One region of the Arthrobacter sp. 10N418 genome, then DNA from elsewhere that is predicted to be linked to it. Evidence: riboswitches for the same ligand, from Rfam matches in the RefSeq annotation. Region 1 holds a riboswitch; the other holds the start of a gene.
What was found. Region 1 has a riboswitch for cyclic di-AMP ahead of AC1DCZ_RS01670 (aggregation-promoting factor C-terminal-like domain-containing protein). Riboswitches for the same ligand answer to the same signal wherever they lie in the genome.
Positions count from the first base shown of each region.

Region 1 (7,729 bases):
CACGCCCATGAGTGCCTGCGGAATGAGCATGCTCAGTGCCGAGAAGCCGAAGATCCGTCCGGCCAGGGCAGGGATCCACAGGGCGGCCGGCGGCTTGTCGACGGTGATCGCGTTGCCTGCGTCGAGGGAGCCGAACAGCAGTGCCGCCCAGTCCTTGGTGCCGGCCTGGATGGCCGCGGCGTAGAAGGAATTGGCGTAACCGGTGGCCTGCAGGTTCCAGAGGTAGAGCACGGCCGTGAGGACCAGCAGTACGGCGGCCGAGGGCCGCACCCAGCGCGGCTGGTTCCCGAACAGCAAGTGGCTTTGGCGGTTCCGTGGTGCTGCCGGCGGCGCGTCCGGGGTGGGGGCAGGGGGCGCGGCGCTGGGGCTGATGGTGGCGGTCATTTACTTGGCCGTTTCTGTGCGGGGGAGGGAAGTGTCAGTGGTCCCGGCGTCGGGAGGGCCGCAGCATGGGCCCGGTTACGGAAGACCACCAGCCGGAACAGCAGGAACTTCACGGCGGTGGCGGCCAGGTTCGCCGCCGTGAGCGTGATGATCTCAAGCCAGCGGTCGGGCTGCCCGGAGGAGGCGCCGTGCACGACGGCGAGAGTCCCGGAGGTCAGCGCCAGGCCGATGCCGAACACCAGCAGGCCCTCGAAATGATGGCGTGCAACCTGGCTGGGGCCCTGGATGCCGAACGTGAAGCGCCGGTTGGCGGCGGTGTTGGCCACGGCGGTGGTGAGCAGCGCGAGGAAGTTGGCGAGCTGCGGGTCCATGAGGCCGCGGCAGAAGAGGAAGATTGCCAGGTAGGCGAGGGTTGATGCGACCCCGATGCTGCCGAAGCGGACGAGCTGGCCGAACAGGCTTCCGCCGGGGCTTTGCTCGTGGGCGCGGGAGGCTGCGGGGAGAGGGCCGCGGGCGAGGGCGGCGCGCAGTTCCGGGACGGGGATGCGGCCCGAGACGAGGTCCCGGCTTAGCCGGGCCATGCCGCGCAGGTCGGCCAGGGCGGTCTGGACGATGTCGACGCTGGACTGGGGATCGTCGGTCCAGTCCACAGGGACTTCGTGGACGCGCAGCCCGCACTTTTCGGCCAGCACCAGCAGTTCGGTGTCGAAGAACCACGCCTTGTCCAGGGTGTGCGGGAGGAGTTGCCTGGCCACGTCCGACCGGATGGCTTTGAACCCGCACTGTGCGTCGCTGAAGTGGGCGCCCAGGAAGGAGTGGAGCAGGAAGTTGTAGCTGCGGGAGATGAATTCCCGCTTGGGCCCGCGGACGACGCGGGAGTTGCGGGTCAGGCGGGTCCCGATGGCCAGGTCGGAGTGGCCGGAAATCAGCGGTGCCAGCAGGGGACCCAGGGCCGCCAGATCGGTGGACAGGTCAACGTCCATGTAGGCCAGGACCGGTGACGGCGAGGCGAGCCACACGTTGCGCAGTGCATTTCCGCGGCCCTTTTCGGCCATGTGGACCACACGGACCTCACGGAGTTCGCGGGCGACGCGTTCTGCCGTCTTCAGCGTTCCGTCGGTGCTCGCGTTGTCCGCCACCGTGATCCGGAACGTGTGCGGGAAGGAACCAAGCAGATAGGCGTGCAGCCGGCGCAGGCACTCTTCCAGGTCCCGTTCTTCGTTGAAGACCGGGATGGTTACATCCAGGACCGGGTCAGCGGTCCGGGTGTCGACGGGGGAGCGCCGGCGGCCTGCTTCAGCAGCGCGTCCGGGGGTGGCACTCGTGACGGGTGCTCCGGCCAGGGAAAGCCTGGCCGGAGCGGCCTGTCCGGCCGGCGTCGCCGTCGGGTGCGGCAGAGGTCCTGGGGCCTGGTCTGTGAACGTCATGGTTCAACAGTGACGGCGTCTCATATGAGGGGTTTAGGCCAAAGCTGTGCGGTGCCTGTGGAAGTCCGCCAAGGAAAAAGCCGGCAGGCACCAAGAAGCAGGCAAAAAAGCAGCAGACCCCGGATCGACGATCCAGGGTCTGCTGTGAGGGGCGGGCGTTGCCTCTTCCGGCCTTAGTACCAGCTGTTGGCGTAGTGGAAGTTCAGGGCACCGCACGGAGAGCCGTAACGCTGCTTGACGTAGTTCAGGCCCCAGTTGATCTGGGTCCGGTAGTTGGTCATGTAGTCTGCGCCGGCGCTCGCCATCTTCTCGGCCGGCAGCGACTGGACCACGCCGTAGGCGCCGCTGCTGGCGTTGGTGGCGGTCGTCTTCCAGTCAGACTCCCGGGTCCAAAGCTTCATCAGGCACTGCATCTCGCTCGGGGCCCAGCCGTAGGTGCCGAGCTGGGCCGCAGCGTAGGCCTGCGCGCCGGCCGGGTCGTCGACGGCTACCGGGGGAGCCGGGGCCGGCGCAGGGGCCGCCGGGGCCGCGGGTGCCGGTGTCTCGGCCGGTTTCACTTCTGCCGCCTGGGGCGCGACGTTTCCGGCGGTCGGCGCAGCCTGGGCCCCGACCCGGACCCTGTCGAAGTTCAGGTGCGTCAGCGGGTCGGCGCTGGTGGATGCCTCGGCGCTCGCCGCGCCGGCGGTCGGTCCTGGGATGTCGGCGGCCTGTCCGGCGGCGCCGACGCCGATCAGCACCGCGCAGGCCGCAGTGACAACGGCAGCCCGGCGGCCGGTGGACCCGATGTTTGAAGCGAACCGGAACAGGGGTGAAGCGGGCTGGGCCGGCTCGGCGCGGTGGCGCGACCTGGTGGAAAGGGGTTTTCGCGAAACGCCCTCAGGGCGCGTTTGTACCTTGAATTCAGTCATGATCGCCTCTCAACGCCGGCGGAGTTAGCTGTCGGGTTCGGATAAGGTCATCCGGCCGCACGGAAGATCACGTGTCGGCTTCACCCCAAGGGCGCAAGTGTGCAGAATGCCCGGGAACTCTGGGTCCCCCGCCTCTGCCTGGTCCAGCGGAATCCGGGAAGCGGCAGAGTTTAGCGTCCGTCCGGATATGCGGCACCAATGGCAGCCGCACCCCAAAAACGCTACAGCATTCGCGAGCTTAAGTCACATTTCGATAACAGGAACCGCTTCGGCGGTGCGTCGGCTTGCTACGCGAGCCCCGGCGTGGGGGCTGCGGGAAGGCGCACGGCGAACTCTGTCCGGCCCGGCCGGGACGTGACTTCGACCGTTCCTCCGTGGGCCTCCACGATCGACTGCACAATGGACAGCCCCAGCCCGGAAGTCCCTTCGGAGGTTGGTGCCGCCGTCGCGGGAGGAGCTCCGGTGCCGGACGCAGCTTGGGTCTCCGCGGTCCCGGCCGCCGGGTTTTTCCGCGCGGCATCTGCGCGTGCGAAGCGGGCGAAGACCCGGCCGATGAATTCGGGGGCGATCCCGCTGCCGTTGTCCGTCACGGTGACTACGGCACTGCCGTCTGCCGAACGCATCACGCCGGTGACCACGGTGGTCCCCGGGCCGGTGTGCTTGCGAGCATTGGACAGGAGGTTGGCGAGGACCTGGTGGAGCTGGGTCGCATCACCGCGCACCACCACGGGCTCGTCCGGGAGTTCCAGGTGCCAGACACGGTCCGGGGCCATGACCTTCTCGTCGCTGACCGTCTCGATGGCCAACTGGGTGAGGTCGACGTCGCTGAGCTTGAGCGGCTGGCCCTCGTCCAGGCGCGCCAGCAGCAAAAGGTCCTCCACCAGGGTGGTCATGCGTTCGGACTGGCTCTGCACGCGGGCGAGCGACTTCTCGCCGTCGGGGGTGAAGTGCTCGGTCATCCTCATGAGCTCGGTGTACCCGCGGATGGCGGTGAGCGGAGTGCGTAGTTCGTGTGAGGCGTCGGCCACGAACTGGCGCACCTTCATCTCGCTTTCCTGCCGTGCCTCGAGCGCGTTGGAGACGTTGTCGAGCATCTGGTTCAGCGCGTAGCCCACGGCGCCCACTTCCGTGCCCGGATGGGCGGCCGACGCCGGGACCCGCACCGCCAGTGCCACTTCGCCGGCGTCGAGCGGGAGGCGGGAGACCTTGGTGGCCACCTCGGACAGCTGTTCGAGCGGCTTCATGTTGCGCCGGATCAGGGCTGTTCCGGCGAGGCCGATCAGCACCAGGCCGCCCGCGGACACCACCACCATGGTCCAGACCAGCGACGCCAGCGTGTTCTGTTTTTCGGCCAGCGGGAGACCGGTGACGATCACGTCGCCATACGGTGCCTGCACGGCGGTGAGCCGGTAGGCGCCGGCGGACAGGGTGCGGTCCACGGGGATGCCGTTCGGCGTGAGCGCCAGGAGAACGTGGTCGTCGTCGGGGGAGAGGCTCTTCCGGCTGGCATCCTGGGCGAGGAAGCCGGCGCTGCTGACGGCGCCGCCCAGGATCCGGGCGTTCAGCGTGCCGACGCCCTGCCCCCGTGCCTCGAGGGGATCCGGGCGTCCGCCGGAACCGCCGGGCGAGGGCCGGCCGAACTCGCTGGAGCGGTGGGACGCCTCATCGAGCTGCGTGTCGAGTTGCCGGGTGAGGAACAAATCCATGGAGGCGTAGCTGAACAGGCCGACGGCGCCGCAGATGGAGACGAGCAGGGCCATGGCGACGAGGACCAGGCGGGTGCGCAGGTGCCAGGTGGACGGGTCGCGCCAGTCGCGCCCGGGGGCACGGATCTCACCGGAGAGTGTGGGCACAGATCAGTCCGCCGGCTTCAGCACATAGCCGGCGCCGCGCACGGTGTGGATCATCGGAGGGTGGTTGGCGTCGACCTTCTTGCGGAGGTAGGAAATATACAGTTCAACGATGTTGGCCTGTCCGCCGAAGTCGTAGTCCCAGACGCGGTCCAGGATCTGGGCTTTGCTGATCACGCGCTTGGGGTTCTCCATGAGGTAGCGCAGGAGCTCGAACTGCGTGGCGGTCAGATGCAGCTCCTGGCCCGCCCGGGTGACTTCCCGGGTGTCGACGTTGAGCACCAGGTCTCCCACCACGAGTTCCGCGGTGTCCATGGCGGCCACCCCGGACCGCTGGACCAGCCGGTGCAGGCGCAGCAGCACTTCCTCCATGCTGAACGGCTTGGTGACGTAATCGTCGCCGCCCGCGGCCAGGCCCGTGATCCGGTCCTGGACGGCGTCCTTTGCCGTCAGGAACAACGCCGGCACCTCGGGTGCGAAGGCGCGGATCCGGGTCAGGAGTTCCACGCCGTCGAACCCCGGGAGCATGACATCGAGTACCAGCACGTCAGGGCGGAACTCCTTGGCAAGCTTGACGGCTTCGGGGCCATCCGCGGCGACGGCGACGGACCAGCCGGCCATCCGCAGGCCCATGCTCATGAGTTCGGACAGGCTGGGTTCGTCGTCCACCACGAGCGCGCGGATGGGGGAGCCGTCCGGATGCGTGAGCTGGGGAAGGTTGTTGGTCATGGAGTGCGAAGTGGCCATGGGACAACTCTCCGTTCTGCCGATTTGGTGCGGCTTTGGGAACCCTGTGCGGCGCCTGTGAATCCCAGCCTAGCGAGCTGGATGGGTCTGCGGGCGCTTTTGGCCCTCTCCCGGCCCGCCGCCAGGTCACAGCCCCGGCTGTCGAGCCGCACAGCACAGGCACAGGATCGCCCAGCACGCTGGACGCACAACGACCCGGGATGGAACAGCGGTCCCGCACCCAGAAGAGGAGAACACCATGAGCGGTCAGCAGCCCGGTCCTGTCCCCGAAACCACCCCCGGCGGCACGCCGGCCCCCGTGGCGACGCCGGTCAACACCCAGCACGCGGACGTACCCTTTGCGCCTGCACCTTCCGCGAACGCACAGCACGACGCCGGGCGGCCGGCACCCGCCGCAGCGCCGGGCTGGGGTGCGCCGCCCCAAAGCGCCGCAGCGCCGGGCTGGGGTGCGCCGCCCCAAAGCGCCGCAGCGCCGGGCTGGGGTGCGCCGGGCGCCACTCCCGCTAAGGCCTCCACGGGCAAGCCCTGGACCCTCAAGCGGGGACTCGCCGTCGCCGGTGCCGCCGTGGTGCTGGCGGCCGGGGCCGGCGTCGGGGTGTACACCCTTTCGTCAAGTTCCGCGGCAGCCGATGGAACGACGCGCGGAGCGGCAGGGGGATTCGCCGGCCCCGGCGGCCAGGGTTCCGTGCAGGGCGGCCCGCGGTCTGCCCAGGGCGGCTTCGCCGGAGGCGGCGCGCAGGCCCAGGGCGGCTCCGGCAATGCCGCTCCCGGCGGGGCAGCCGGGATGGCGGGCGGCCTGTCCGCGGCGGTGCACGCCGAATACGTCGTCCTGCAGGGAAGCGGGTACGTCACCAAGGCCGAACAGCTGGGCATTGTGTCGGACCTCAGCACGACGTCTGTCACCGTCAAAAGCAGCGACGGATTCACGCGCAGCTATGCCCTGGGCGGCGATGTGGTGGTGGGCAACCTGCAACAACGGCGACAGCAGGCCGGAGGCAGCGCAGGCAGCCAGCTAAGCGTTGCCGACATTGTCGCCGGTGGCACGGTGCGGATCGTTGCGGCAAAAAACGGCTCGGACTACACGGCGGAGTCGGTCCTGGTCGTCGCGGCGACGGCCACCGGGCAGTCGAACTGAGTCCGGTCCGGATCCGCCGGGCGAACCACCACGCAGGCGGATCCGGCTGAGCCGAAACCACCTTTGCTGCCGGGCCCTCCGGGGTCCGGCAGCGTGCCCACTCCGTGGACGGCGGGAGGTCATGGATCGGCATGGGCAGTTTCTGCCGATTTCTAATACAGTGAATTATTCAGAAGAGTTGCTCAGGTTTGCCGAAGAAGATTCGGAGAATAACGCACACCGACCGGCCGGTCGGAAAAACACTTGTTATTTTATTGACACGGCAGAATTGTGATCTAGACTACATTCCTGCATTTTGTCTCACTATGTGGAACCTGGAGTCCATTGTTACTTGCAAGTTTTCATTGTTACGTTGCACACTTCAATTGTGAACAAGAACTCAACAGCACCTGCAGCCGCAGCTTCCTGGGTCAGCCCACCCGCTGATACCGCGATGCGTTGTTGTCGAATGCACGCCTAACTTTTACACCCCCAAGAGTTTCTAGGCATTCGCCCCCAGCCCAGAGTCGGGCGCCCCTCCCCAGTTTCATTGCGGGGAAACTAGCATTCGAGCCGCGATGACGGCCATTCACATTGAGGTAAGCAATCCATGTCAGTTGCATCCGGATACGTCCACATCTCCGTCCGTAACGCCAGCAAGGCCGGCCAGACCTCCGGGATCCGTCAGGGCTTCGGCGGCCGCCCCGCCTTTGCACCGGGCGCACCCGCCAACAGCTTCCCGGCCCCGGGCTACGCGGCGCAGGGCTACAACCCGGACTCCTACGGCCAGCTCCGGGCCGTTCCGCCGGCGCCCGCCACCGCCCCCACCCCCGTGATTGCCGCGGGCAACGGCAGCCCGGTCCGTCCGGTCGCCAGCGACAACGTCGCCCGCGGCTTCGTCCTGTACATGGGTATCGACGAGGAAACCGCGGCGGCTGCCGGCACCTCCATCGCCAAGCTTGCCCAGGAGATCCGCGCCTACGCGCAGTCCCTCGTTGCGGGTGCGGAAAGCTACGCTGCCGTCGCCGTAGCGCCGGCCAGCACCCCGGGTTCCGCCCTCGACGTCGTGCGCTCCACCTTCGGCGACCCCACTGCCGGTGCCCGGCAGCGCGCGGAGACCGCCCGTCTCCAGCAGCCGCAGGACCCGCGTCCGTCCGGCGTGCTCATCGACCTGGCCCGCCGCGAAGTGGCGCTCGACGGCGAATCGCTGAACCTGACTTTCAAGGAATTCGAGCTCCTGAACTACCTTGTCGAGAACGGCACCCGCACCGTCGGCCGCGACGAACTCCTCGAGGGCCT
Region 1 is NZ_JBFTIK010000002.1:47,556-55,284, reverse strand. It holds gene AC1DCZ_RS01680 (glycosyltransferase family 39 protein) at 1-384, opposite strand, end outside; gene AC1DCZ_RS01675 (bifunctional glycosyltransferase family 2/GtrA family protein) at 381-1,811, opposite strand; gene AC1DCZ_RS01670 (aggregation-promoting factor C-terminal-like domain-containing protein) at 1,985-2,719, opposite strand; cyclic di-AMP (ydaO/yuaA leader) riboswitch at 2,718-2,878, opposite strand; gene AC1DCZ_RS01665 (HAMP domain-containing sensor histidine kinase) at 3,007-4,572, opposite strand; gene AC1DCZ_RS01660 (response regulator transcription factor) at 4,576-5,316, opposite strand; gene AC1DCZ_RS01655 (hypothetical protein) at 5,555-6,451, shown strand; gene AC1DCZ_RS01650 (winged helix-turn-helix domain-containing protein) at 7,041-7,729, shown strand, end outside.

Region 2 (7,729 bases), on a different contig from region 1:
ACGGCCGCACCCGCCAGGGGCACGAGGGCCGGCTGCCCTCTGCATGGTCGGGCTATGGATCGACAAGACAAGAGTAAACACCCAAGTGCCGTATCACCGAATTTTTTCTCGCCCGCGGGTCCGTAGTACCGGACTGGTTCATGCCGGGGAAACGCGAAGGACCCCCGCCGCAAGGGCAGGGGTCCTTCGAAGGATGGAGCTATTGACCTAGCCGCCGACGCGGATGAAGACCGGGCCGGAGCCGATGTTGACGCTGTAGAGGGCGGTGGTGCCGCCGTTCCAGCCGCCGTGGACGGCCATGCCGTTGCCGACGTAGACAGCGATGTGGGCCATGCCCACGCCGCCGTTCTGGTAGTAAGCGAGGTCGCCCGGCTGAGCCTCGGCGGCGCTCACGGTGCGGCCCAGGGACAGGTAACCTGCCGGCCAGCCGTGGTAGTGGATGCCGGCTGCGGCCAAAGCGTTCGTGGCCAGCGCGGTGCAGTCCTGCGACACGCCGATCTGGGCGTAGGCGGCGGCGGCGATGGTGGCGCCGAAGCCGCTGCCGATGGCTGCCGGTGCGCCGACGGATGCAGTGGCGCCGGCCTGGGTGCCCGCAGTCTTTGCCGCGGTGGCATCCTGGACCTTCACAACGGGCTTCGGGGCCTCGACCACGGGGGCGGGCGACGTGGACACAGTCGGCTTCTCGTAGGAGATCGCGATGGTCGAAGCAGCCGAAATAGTTGCCGGGGAAGCTGACTGGACTTCGAGGGCGGAAGCGGAGGTGGATTCGCGCTGAACGTTGGTCTCAGCAGCGTTGGCCGCGATACCGCTGGTCAGGACCAGGCCGGACGCTGCAGCGATGACTGCAGCCTGGCGGCCCATGCCGCCGGCGTTGTCGCCGACAGCCTTGGCAATGACAGCCAGCGAGTTGGTCTTGGTGACCTCGGCGCGGTGCCGTGCGATTGCACGAGTAGTCATTCAGTTCTCTCTTTCGTGATCCTTGGACCGCGCGTTTTAGGCGCGGACTGAGGACGCTCCGGCATCTTGGGGGTACGCCGGATCGCCCCGAATGGGTTAGTTAGCGAAGGGTGTACTGCGAAGACGCGCCAAAAGCGGGAACTGCGTGCAGGTGCTTGGCCTGCAGTCCGGACTCGGCAGCAATGGAGCCTGTGGAGTCGGATCCAATCCGGGCGCCGGCAAGGGCAGCACGGGACTTGGATTCCAGCGGGCTCGCTAGAGCCGCGCACGCGCGGTGACGCGCAGCATTGTGGCGTGAAGACACGAAAGTAGCCTCTCCCAATGCCTGCGAGGTGAGCTGTCGGATTCGGATGGGAGTCACCCGGCCGCTCCGCTTCCTGGGAAGCTTTGCGACTTAACCCCAAGGCCTTCTTGCGAAGACCAAAATTGGTTCCCCCGCCCCTGCCAGACGATGTAATGCGAACGGACCTTGAGCGGTGGCAGAGCTAGGCAATCCACTCAAGAGCGCCAACTTCGGAAAAGTTGGCGTACCTCATACGGTACAGCAGTTGGGATTCAATGTCACATTCAGATCACGGCGTGTCACAAGAATGCGAGAGTGACCCTTCATCTTGGCTCAGAGCCAGCCGAGGGGGTCAACCACATCGCCGTTGACCATCACCTCGAAGTGGAGGTGGCAGCCGGTCGACGCGCCGGTGGTGCCGCTCATGGCGATGAGGTCGCCGCGCGAGACCTTCTGGCCGACGTGGACCGAGGAAGAGGACAGGTGGTTGTACGTGGTCTCCAGGCCGTTGCCGTGGTCGATCACGATGCGGTTGCCCCCGCCATAGGGGTGCCATCCCGAAAAGGTCACCGTGCCGCTGGCTGCCGCGTGGACGGCTGTTCCGCACTGCGCGGCATAGTCCTGGCCGCGGTGGAACTCACCGGCACCGCCCGTGATGGGGCTGACACGGTAGCCGAAGGGCGAGGAAGCGATCATCACATCCAGCGGCGCACCGAGGGTGCCGGCCGACGCCGCGCGGGTGATGCTGCCGACGGACTGCGCGCTCAGCAGCTGTTTGAGCTTCCCGTCCGGGTCACCCTTGGTGGTGACGGCCGTGCGGCTGAAGTCGACCTTGGCGCCCGCTGCGGCAGTTACATCCGGCTGCGCTGCGGCGGAAACGGATCCGGAAGGCCCGACGTCCGTGGCCATGACCGGGCTGGTGACCGGGACGGTGACCGTGAGGACCAGGCCTGTGGCAGCCAAAGCGATTCCGGCCTTCTGCCCGACGCCGCTGGCAGCGGCAAAGTCCGTTATCTGGCGGAACGGACTGCGGCGGCCCCGGCGTTCGACGCGGTGCGCGTCACGCGGGCGGTCGGCCAACGGCGCGAGAGCCGGACGCGGTTCCGGAGCAGGACCGGCGGCGCGACGGCGACCTTTGGCGGTCTGGGTGGTCAAGGACGGTTCCTCTCTGGATGGCCTGCGGAGTTAGCTGTCGGATTCGGGTCAGAGAGATCAAAGACCCGGTCCGCCGTGGCAAGCTTCCAGACACAGAGGCACGTTGGAATCCCACTGTGGAGTGCGCTTGCCGCTGACGGACTTCACCCCAAGGCCGCCCTGAAGGCGGCCGCAAGTGGTTCCCCCGCCCCTGCCAGAAGGCGATTCTGCGACTGATCCGCTGGCAGGGTTCGGCTTCGGATCAGGTAACGCTTTGGTATCGGTACTGGAGACTAACTATAGGTGATTAAGCCGCCCGGTAATAAATCCGTAATCACGCTTGTGCACAACTCATAGGTCGTCCCACAACCCAGGCGTCAGCGCAGGTCAGCCGACCGTTACAAACACATGCGCCGCGACTTCGGGCGGCAGTTCGAGAGCGCCTTCGATATCCGGAACCCGGACCGAGATGTACTCGCCCACCCGCTCCAGCGAGAGGCGTGCCCCGGGACGGATTCCGCCCTCGTCCAACTGGACGAGCAACTCCGGTTCCACCTGGATCGGCTCCGCCAGGCGGCTGACAATGATCCTCGAATCAGCGCCGTAACCGGCCATGGCATCCAGCAGGTTCACCACGTCCGCGGCGAACTCGCTGGACGGGGCGCCGCCGAGGTCCGCGAGCCCGGGAATCGGGTTCCCGTACGGCGAAACGGTCGGGTGGTCGAGCATCTCGAAGATCCGGCGCTCCACTCGTTCACTCATCACGTGTTCCCAGCGGCAGGCCTCCTCATGGACGTACGCCCAGTCGAGGCCGATCACGTCAGCGAGCAGGCGTTCGGCCAGGCGGTGCTTCCGCATGACACCGACGGCGCGTTTCCGGCCGGTTTCCGTCAGCTCAAGGTGGCGGTCGCCCGAAACAACCACGAGGCCGTCACGCTCCATCCGGCCAATGGTCTGGGACACAGTGGGGCCGGAGTGGCGCAGTCTTTCGGCAATGCGGGCGCGGAGGGCGACGATGTTTTCTTCTTCAAGTTCCAGAATGGTCCGAAGATACATCTCCGTCGTATCAATCAGATCCGTCATTCAGCTCAGCTCCTCGAGCGCCGTCCTTGCATCATTCCCACCGTACCGCGCGCAGATTGCGCCCTGGCGGGATTCGCCGTACGTTCGCAGCACAGCTTAGCCTATTTTGAATTACTCCGGATAATCTTCGAGCGTACGCGCGGTCGTCTCAATGACCGGACTGTGACGGCCTCTTTCCGCGTCCACCGGGGCAGTCAGGCAGAATGAAACGGAGCCTTCGTTGCAGCCACCCCTGCCGGACCATCTCCCAAGCCACGCTAAGCATCAGCCGAAAATTGGAGCCCCTGTGAGCGACACCAGCATCACGATCCCCGCAAACCTCCTCCCCAAGGACGGACGGTTCGGCGCCGGCCCGTCCAAGGTCCGTCCGGAACAGATGGAGGCCTTGGCAGCGGCGTCGGCGACACTGCTGGGAACTTCCCACCGCCAGGCGCCCGTCAAGAACCTTGTCGGTTCGGTCCGGACGGGGCTCGGTGAATTCTTCCGCGCTCCGGAGGGCTACGAGGTCATCCTCGGCGTCGGCGGCTCCACGGCGTTCTGGGATATCGCCAGCTTCGGCCTGGTCGAGAACAAGACACAGCACTTGTCCTTTGGAGAATTCGGCTCGAAGTTCGCTGCCGCCACCAACAAGGCGCCCTTCCTCGCGGAGTCGTCCATCATCAAGTCCGAGCCCGGCACCCGCCCGTCCGCCCGGGCAGAGTCCGGCGTCGACGTTTATGCGTGGCCGCAGAACGAAACTTCGACCGGCGTTGCCGCTCCGGTCAAGCGCGTGGCCGGCGCCGACCGGGGTTCCCTCGTACTCGTGGACGCGACATCGGCGGCGGGTGGCCTGGACGTGGACGTGGCTGAAGCGGACGTGTACTACTTTGCCCCGCAAAAGAACTTCGCGTCCGACGGCGGCCTGTGGCTGGGTCTGTTTTCCCCGGCGGCCCTGGAACGGGCAGCCCGGATCAAGGCCAGCGACCGCTGGATTCCCGATTTCCTGGACCTCCAGACGGCCATCGACAATTCGCGGCTGAACCAGACGTACAACACGCCGGCACTGGCCACGCTGGTCACCCTGGATGCCCAGGTGCAGTGGCTCAACGCCAACGGCGGGCTGGACTTTGCCGCTGCCCGGACCGCGGACTCCGCCGGGCGGATCTACCGCTGGGCCGAGGCCTCCGACTACGCCACGCCGTTCGTGGCCCAGGCTGAGGACCGCTCGAATGTTATCGCCACGATCGATTTCGACGAATCGGTCGATGCAGCCGCCATCGCCAAGGTGCTCCGCGCCAACGGCATCGTGGACACGGAGCCGTACCGCAAGCTGGGCCGCAACCAGCTGCGGATCGCAACCTTCGTGGCGATCGAGCCGGAGGATGTTTCGGCGCTGCTGGAGTGCATCGACTTCGTCGCGGGCGAGCTCAAGAAGTAGCGCCACCTCGCGGCGGGCCCGGGGCGGGGAAGCCCGCCGGCCGCGCAGGAGTCAGTGTTCGACGGCGTCGTCCGGCTTTGTTTCCCGGGCGGCGCCGCTTGCGTTTGCGCCGGAGCCGGATTCGAGGCGGAAGTGCCGCAGCCCGCGGGCACGCCGGTCAAAGCGGATCCGCAGCTGCTTCGCCCGGACAATCCACAGGACCCCGATCAGTGCCGCGATCAGGCCCGAGCCGGCCGCGACGCTCATCGACCAGCGCGGACCGGCAACATTGGCCACCCAGCCCACGAACGGCGCGCCGATGGGGGTGCCGCCCATGAAGATCGCCATGTACAGGGCCATGACGCGGCCGCGCATCACCGGATCCGTCGTGGTCTGGACGTAGCCGTTCGCGCTGGTCATCATGGTGATCGCGAAGAGGCCCACGGGCACCAGCGCCACTCCGAACCAGAAGTAGTCCGGCGCCAGGGCCGCAACCCCGCATGCAACGCCGAACGCTCCGGCGGCGCCGAAGATGATCCGCAGCCTGGGCTTGCTGCGCCCTGCCGACAACAGCGCCCCGGCGACCGAGCCGATTGCCATGATCGAGTTCATCAGGCCGAAGGCACCAGCGTCCAGGCCGAACTCGGTCCCGACCATGGCGGCGATGAACAGGGCGAAGTTCAGTCCCAGGGTTCCGACGATGAAGATTGCCACAAGCACCACGACTATGTCCGGCCGGAACCGGACGTAGCGCAGACCTTCCCGGATCCGGCCCTTGCCCGTCCCCGCCCGCGGCAGCTGACGAAGTGACGCCGCCGGAATCTTCCACAGGCTCAAGAGCAGGGCGAGAAATGTGAGCGTGTTGATCAGGAACACCCAGCCGGGACCGACGACCACCGTGAGCACGCCGGCCACGGCCGGTCCGATCATCCGGGCCACATTGAACGAAGCACTGTTCAGGGCCACCGCGTTGGGAAGATAGTCGTCCCGGACCAGTTCGGAGACGAAGGTCTGCCGCACGGGCGCGTCCAGCGCGGAGACGACGCCGAGCAGCAGCGCGAACGCATACACGTGCCAGAGCTGCGCGGCGCCGGAGACGACGAGGGCCCCGAGCCCTGCGCTCAGCAGCGCCATCGCGGACTGGGTCAGGACAAGGAGCTGTTTGCGGTTGAACCGGTCGGCGACCAGTCCGGCAACCGGGGCAAGGAACAGCTGGGGACCGAGCTGGAGCGCCATCGTGATGCCCATGGCACCGGCGTCGTGATCGGTGAGGTGGGCAAACACGACCCAGTCCTGGGCGGTGCGCTGCATCCAGGTCCCGATATTGGAAATGATCGCGCCGATAAACCAGATCCGGTAGTTAAGGATCTGCAGCGACTTGAACGTGGACATCATGTCCGGCCCTCCCCGTGCACTCCCCCGGACGCTTCCAACCGCTAGTCAGCCTCGACTGCGGAGTCGTCCTGCTCGTCGTCGGATTCTTCGGGCTCGTCGTCGGCCACGTCCGAGGCCTGCCCCGCCGGCTGGGCCTGAGCGTCCGGGGTGTCCTCGTCGCCCTGGGCGTCCTCCGGGCGCACGCGCTCCGCCCACGGGATCCAGGCCGGCGCCAGTACGGAATCCTCCGAGGGCAGCAGGCCGAGCTCGTCGACCGTGACCACCTTGGAGCGCGAGTTGCGGGTCAGCACGGCATACCACTGCCAGCCCAGGTAGCCGGGCAGCTTGGAGTCGAACAGGTGCGTCACAACGCGGTCGCCCTCTGACTTGGCACCCAGGTGCTGGCCGATCTGCCACGCCGGGGCGATACCCTCCACCGCGGTCCGGGCAACGTCGACGGCGGCGGCCAGGAAAGCGTCGGGCTTACCGATGCGCCAAACGGGAACGCCGGTGCGCGGACGGGTGCCGTCTTTGGATTCGGCTTCGCCGCGTGCCTTGCGCACCCTCTGATCAGGTTCCGGAGTCATCAAAAGCCTTATACGTCCAACTCGTCGGCAACCTTACGCAGCGCAACGGCAATCGCCTTGCCCTTGTTGCCTTCCGGGTACTTGCCCGCGGAGAGAGTTCCGGACAGGTTGTCCAGCACGGTCACGAGGTCCTGGACCAGCGGGGCAAGATCTTTGGCGCTGGGCCGCTTTGCCTTGGCGATGGAGGGCGTCTTGTCCAGCACGCGCAGGCCCAGGGCCTGGGCGCCCTTGCGGCCGTCGGCGACACCGAATTCAACGCGGGTGCCGGCCTTCAGCTCCGTGACGCCTTCGGGCAGGGCCGACTTGGGCAGGAACACTTCCTGGCCGTCCTCCCCCGCGAGGAATCCGAAGCCCTTTTCCTTGTCATACCACTTGACCTTGCCGGTAGGCACGTAATCAACCTTCTTCGTTCTGCTGGGTACACGGCCGGCGGTCACCGCATCCGCATGGATATGCGGGTTCAGGGTATGACTGCCTGGAGACCGTGTTGGTCTGTATCTCCAAGGTTATCCTGCCTGACCCACTTTGACGGTGTGAGGCGCGGGCGAGGCCGGACTGTTAGCGTTGCCCTCATGACTCGACAGCGCTATCGGCGGCCCCTACTAATCCTCGCGGCCGCCGTTGCCGTGCTCTCCCTCGCGGCTGTCGGCGCGGTCATCGCCGCAGCCTCGAACCACATGGCGACCCCGGTCTGGATCACCTCCGCCGCCCTCTACGGGCTGCCGGTTGCGTTCTTGCTCATGCTGGCGCTGGTGGTGGACGGAGCCGCAGCCCGTCGCCGCCCGCCCGAGCGGCGCGAAAGGTAACGTTGGACTGATGTCCCAGATCCGCGCGCTCAGCAAGGAACTTCAGGCACGCAGCGACGAGTCGTTGCGGGCTTTGTTCTCCGCGCGGCCGGACCTGATTTCCCCCGGG
Region 2 is NZ_JBFTIK010000018.1:66,063-73,791, forward strand. It holds gene AC1DCZ_RS14755 (NlpC/P60 family protein) at 208-957, opposite strand; cyclic di-AMP (ydaO/yuaA leader) riboswitch at 1,266-1,435, opposite strand; gene AC1DCZ_RS14760 (M23 family metallopeptidase) at 1,574-2,395, opposite strand; cyclic di-AMP (ydaO/yuaA leader) riboswitch at 2,400-2,608, opposite strand; gene AC1DCZ_RS14765 (iron-dependent transcriptional repressor DtxR) at 2,762-3,457, opposite strand; gene serC (phosphoserine transaminase) at 3,744-4,874, shown strand; gene AC1DCZ_RS14775 (MFS transporter) at 4,926-6,245, opposite strand; gene AC1DCZ_RS14780 (DUF3027 domain-containing protein) at 6,290-6,814, opposite strand; gene AC1DCZ_RS14785 (cold-shock protein) at 6,823-7,206, opposite strand; gene AC1DCZ_RS14790 (hypothetical protein) at 7,387-7,620, shown strand; gene AC1DCZ_RS14795 (helicase-associated domain-containing protein) at 7,631-7,729, shown strand, end outside.
Region 2: linked by a shared signal. The riboswitch ahead of AC1DCZ_RS14760 (M23 family metallopeptidase) and the one ahead of AC1DCZ_RS01670 (aggregation-promoting factor C-terminal-like domain-containing protein) in region 1 are both predicted to bind cyclic di-AMP.